2 regions of the Bacillus sp. FSL H8-0534 genome follow, and region 2 is predicted to be linked to the other one. Evidence: a T-box and tRNA genes for the amino acid it is inferred to sense, from the RefSeq annotation. Region 2 holds a T-box; the other holds one or more tRNA genes.

Region 1 (2,457 bases), 1.3 Mb from region 2:
GTTATCCCAGTCTTATGGGCAGGTTACCCACGTGTTACTCACCCGTCCGCCGCTAACTTCATAAGAGCAAGCTCTTAATCCATTCGCTCGACTTGCATGTATTAGGCACGCCGCCAGCGTTCATCCTGAGCCAGGATCAAACTCTCCAATAAAGTTAGTTTGTCTAGCATCTAAAATAAAAATTGACGTTTCACGTTGTTTGTTTCGTTCAGTTTTCAAAGAACTAAAAGCGGGTGAAGAGAATCGAACTCTCGACCAGAGCTTGGAAGGCTCTTGTTTTACCACTAAACTACACCCGCGTGGTCGGGAAGACAGGATTTGAACCTGCGACCCCCTGGTCCCAAACCAGGTGCTCTACCAAGCTGAGCCACTTCCCGTTATGGCGCGCCCGAGAGGACTCGAACCCCTAACCTTTTGATCCGTAGTCAAACGCTCTATCCAATTGAGCTACGGGCGCTTATTCATGATGTTTTGTCGTTGTTGTATTTCAGCGACTCAATTATCTTATCACACTGCATTTTCAAATGCAAGCACTTTTTTATTTTTCTTTGGTGCGGCCGAGAGGACTTGAACCTCCACGGGGTTTCCCCCACTAGGCCCTCAACCTAGCGCGTCTGCCATTCCGCCACGACCGCATATGCGGGTGAAGGGAGTCGAACCCCCACGCCAAAGGCGCCAGATCCTAAGTCTGGTGCGTCTGCCAATTCCGCCACACCCGCGGAAATAAAAAAGAATGAGCCATGAAGGACTCGAACCTTCGACCCTCTGATTAAAAGTCAGATGCTCTACCAACTGAGCTAATGGCTCGTAAATGGCTGGGCTAGCTGGATTCGAACCAGCGCATGACGGAGTCAAAGTCCGTTGCCTTACCGCTTGGCTATAGCCCATCAAAAAATATAATGTTTTTTGAGACGAAAATCATCATATCACAATAACCAATAAAAAACAACTGCTCAAAGGCAGAAGTTAAAATGGCGGTCCCGACCGGGGTCGAACCGGCGATCTCCTGCGTGACAGGCAGGCATGTTAACCACTACACCACGGGACCATTGGTTGCGGGGACAGGATTTGAACCTGCGACCTTCGGGTTATGAGCCCGACGAGCTACCGAACTGCTCCACCCCGCGACGATACTATTCATATGTTATATATGGTGGAGGATGACGGGATCGAACCGCCGACCCCCTGCTTGTAAGGCAGGTGCTCTCCCAGCTGAGCTAATCCTCCAAAAGTGGTGACCCGTACGGGATTCGAACCCGTGTTACCGCCGTGAAAGGGCGGTGTCTTAACCACTTGACCAACGGGCCAATATGAATGGCAGAGAAGAAGGGATTCGAACCCTCGCACCGCGTTAGCGATCTACTCCCTTAGCAGGGGAGCCCCTTGAGCCACTTGGGTACTTCTCTGTATGGCTCCGCAGGTAGGACTCGAACCTACGACCGATCGGTTAACAGCCGATAGCTCTACCACTGAGCTACTGCGGAATAAGAAAGACAAGTTATATCTTATAAAAGTTCATACTATAAGTCAAGTCGTTTATACAAATTCTTGTACAAACGTGACATGTTTATAATATACTGGATTGATTTTTAACTGTCAAGGTGTTTTTTATCTCTTTCAATCTACCTTTACACTTCCCGCAAACATATCTTTTTGTATTTATTTGACGCCTTCTTCTATATTGAAGAAAACATCTCATACATTCATACATATGAGTTTTAATCACCTTCTCTTCTTCGCTCATTCTCTTACAGAATCTAGGCGCACCAACCTTCTTCATTAACTGACGAAAATCTCGATCTCGATGTTGGTACCCTTTCCCCATAATATGCAAATGATAATGACACAACTCATGCTTAATAACGCCAATCAGTTCTTCTTCTCCATACACTTCATAATAACGATAGTTTAATTCTATATTATGACTTCGCAATAAATACCTCCCACCAGTTGTACGTAGTCGTTTATTGAACATTGCTTTATGTAAAAAAGCCCTACCGAAATATTGCAACGATATTTCTTCTACAAGTCTTTGAACTTCTTTTTCATTCATTTTCATTCCCCCAAAAACTAAAAATAAACTTACACTTTTCCTCTTTCTTATACATATATTAAATAGTACATATACCCATCCTCATTCAAAAGTGCAATTTCTATGAACTACCCTCTTCCTCATCTATCCATAGAACTTCGCTAACCAAACTCTTATAAGCAGTTCCCGAAATTGAGCTTTTTACTTACTTCGAATCTTATCTCAATGTATAGGGGGGCTACTTGTTAGAGCCGGATTAAACAAGGAGGGATTCTTATGCCTACGTGGCTCCGAAAACAAATGCAACGTGCATATTTCGAAAAAAACCGGTATCAAATTAAGTTACTAAATGAATGCTGGTTTTATTATAGCAAAACACATCAAAATTCCTGATAAAGTGAACGTTATATCAGTGGGGGATGAAG
Region 2 (2,457 bases):
GGCCAACCAAGTGTTGAGAATGGCCATAACGCTGAGCTAAACCATGTATCAAGTACGTCGTTATCTTGATTCCAGTTTTCAATATCTGCTGGTGCTTCCGTACCTACGTATACTTCACCAGTTTCTTTATGATACCAAGCTGGAATGCGGTGTCCCCACCATAATTGACGAGAAATACACCAGTCGTGAATGTTTTCCATCCAGCGTAAGTATGTGTTCTCGAAACGCTCTGGTACGAACGTTACTTTTTCTTCTTCTTTTTGTTGAAGTTCTACTGCCTTTTCTGCAAGTGGTCCCATTTTTACGAACCATTGTGTTGATAAGTAAGGCTCAACAACTGCACCGCTACGCTCACTATGTCCTACTGAATGCATATGAGGCTCGATTTCTACTAATACGCCAGCATCTTGTAAGTCTTTTACTAACTCTTTACGGCATTCGAAACGATCCATACCGTTATACTTACCAGCTTTTTCGTTCATCGTTCCATCTTCGTTCATTACTAAAATACGAGGTAAGTCATGTCGGTTACCTACTTCAAAGTCATTCGGATCATGAGCTGGTGTAATTTTCACAACGCCTGTTCCGAAATCTTTTTCTACGTACTCATCAGCAATAATCGGAATTTCACGGCCTACGATTGGAAGTGTAACTGTTTTTCCGATTAAATGCTTGTAACGATCATCTTCTGGATGAACTGCTACTGCTGTATCGCCAAGCATTGTTTCTGGACGAGTTGTCGCAAGTCGAATGTGACCAGATCCATCTGTCAATGGGTAGTTCATATGGTAGAATGCACCTTGAATCTCTTTATGAATTACTTCAATATCAGAAAGAGCTGTGCGTGTTGCTGGATCCCAGTTAATAATATATTCACCGCGGTAAATTAAACCTTTTTCGTATAATTGAACGAATACTTTATTAACCGCATCAGATAAACCTTCGTCTAATGTAAAGCGCTCACGAGAGTAATCTAATCCTAAACCAACTTTTCCCCATTGCTGACGAATGTGAGAAGCATATTCTTCTTTCCATTCCCATGCTTTCTCAAGGAATTTCTCACGGCCAAGATCGTAACGTGAAATACCTTCTTCACGAAGTTTTCCTTCTACTTTTGCCTGTGTTGCGATACCAGCATGGTCCATTCCTGGAAGCCATAATACATCGTAACCTTGCATACGCTTTGTACGCGTCAAAATATCTTGAAGCGTCGTATCCCAAGCGTGCCCTAAGTGCAGTTTACCTGTTACGTTTGGAGGCGGGATTACAATTGTATACGGCTGTTTTTCCGCATCTCCTTTTGCTTCGAAATATTTGCCGTCTAGCCACCATTTATAAAGGCCTTCTTCAACGGACATATGATCATATTTAGTCGGTAAATTCTTTTCCGTATTTGACATTATTTTCCCTCCTTAAAATAAAAAATGCCCCTCATCCAAAAAGGACGAGGGACATCGTGGTACCACCTTTATTTACAAACAAATTCAAAATTTGCTTATACTCTTAATTTGATAACGGACAGATCCGTCTTTTCCTAATGAGAATGACTCCGTTCAGAAAAGATGCTCCAGAGCTACCTTCTAACATGACTATCTAGAGAATCTCACAGCTAATAATTCTCCTCTCTGCAGACGTTTAATGTTATACTCTTCCCCTTCAACGCATTTATATAATTGTTATTTATTATATACAATAGTGTAAAAAACGAAACCATATTCGTCAAGATAAAAATATTTTTCAGCAAGTTTCTACAATTAATAAATTCTATTTTGATAAAAACAACATACAATTACCAATCAGCTTAACTAAATTCCCTGTAATATATACACGGAAAATGAAGGTATGCAGCACAAGCACCTTAGGTACTTACCCCGCATACTGTAATATTACCCTTTCATCTTTTAAGGTTCATGTGCAGCAATAGCCTTTCTATACGGAGGAATGATTATGCGACGATACCGACGCACCTACAATTTTTCGGCCCCTTCATGGGTTAGAAATTTACAAACGATGTTTGCTGATTTTGCAATTCCCCTTACGATTTTCCAAGGGATTCGTACATTACTACTTCCAACTTTCTTAGATTTCATCATCCTTATCATCTTTGTTGTAGCAACGATTCGCTTGCATTTTCAGCCGTAGCCTCAAGGACACTTGAGACTACGGCTGTTACTCATTCCCTTGCTGCGCTGCTTGAAATTGTGAAATAAAATACTCTATATTACTTACAAGCCAATGCGCTTGTTGTAACATTTTCACACCTTGAAGTTCTTGCTTTTCACTACGGCTCTGCTGTTTGCTTGTATAAGATTGGATTTGTCGAATAAATGGGGACGGATATGTTAGATACGCAAACATAAGGAGTTGTTCTTCTTTCGTAAACGGAAAATTCTTTTGATACACCTGATACCATTCAAAGCGATCGCTTCTCGTAATTGGATATGTGTTCAATGAGCG

The links. A T-box is a leader RNA that pairs with one kind of tRNA and senses whether it is charged. The one in region 2 lies ahead of MHH71_RS21265 (valine--tRNA ligase), so its partner is inferred to be a tRNA-Val.
Region 1: it encodes a tRNA-Val, which carries the amino acid that the T-box ahead of MHH71_RS21265 (valine--tRNA ligase) is inferred to sense. The anticodon was not compared.

What each region holds. Positions count from the first base shown of each region.
Region 1 is NZ_JBBOUC010000001.1:2,871,188-2,873,644, forward strand. Features, by position in the region: rRNA gene MHH71_RS14560 (16S ribosomal RNA) at 1-152, opposite strand, end outside; tRNA gene MHH71_RS14565 (tRNA-Gly) at 229-299, opposite strand; tRNA gene MHH71_RS14570 (tRNA-Pro) at 301-377, opposite strand; tRNA gene MHH71_RS14575 (tRNA-Arg) at 381-457, opposite strand; tRNA gene MHH71_RS14580 (tRNA-Leu) at 550-635, opposite strand; tRNA gene MHH71_RS14585 (tRNA-Leu) at 639-719, opposite strand; tRNA gene MHH71_RS14590 (tRNA-Lys) at 735-807, opposite strand; tRNA gene MHH71_RS14595 (tRNA-Gln) at 813-887, opposite strand; tRNA gene MHH71_RS14600 (tRNA-Asp) at 973-1,048, opposite strand; tRNA gene MHH71_RS14605 (tRNA-Met) at 1,051-1,127, opposite strand; tRNA gene MHH71_RS14610 (tRNA-Val) at 1,152-1,227, opposite strand; tRNA gene MHH71_RS14615 (tRNA-Glu) at 1,233-1,307, opposite strand; tRNA gene MHH71_RS14620 (tRNA-Ser) at 1,316-1,406, opposite strand; tRNA gene MHH71_RS14625 (tRNA-Asn) at 1,410-1,484, opposite strand; gene MHH71_RS14630 (SprT family protein) at 1,568-2,053, opposite strand; gene cmpA (cortex morphogenetic protein CmpA) at 2,309-2,425, shown strand.
Region 2 is NZ_JBBOUC010000001.1:4,183,062-4,185,518, reverse strand. Features, by position in the region: gene MHH71_RS21265 (valine--tRNA ligase) at 1-1,400, opposite strand, end outside; T-box leader at 1,438-1,669, opposite strand; gene MHH71_RS21260 (hypothetical protein) at 1,948-2,142, shown strand; gene ysxE (spore coat protein YsxE) at 2,170-2,457, opposite strand, start outside.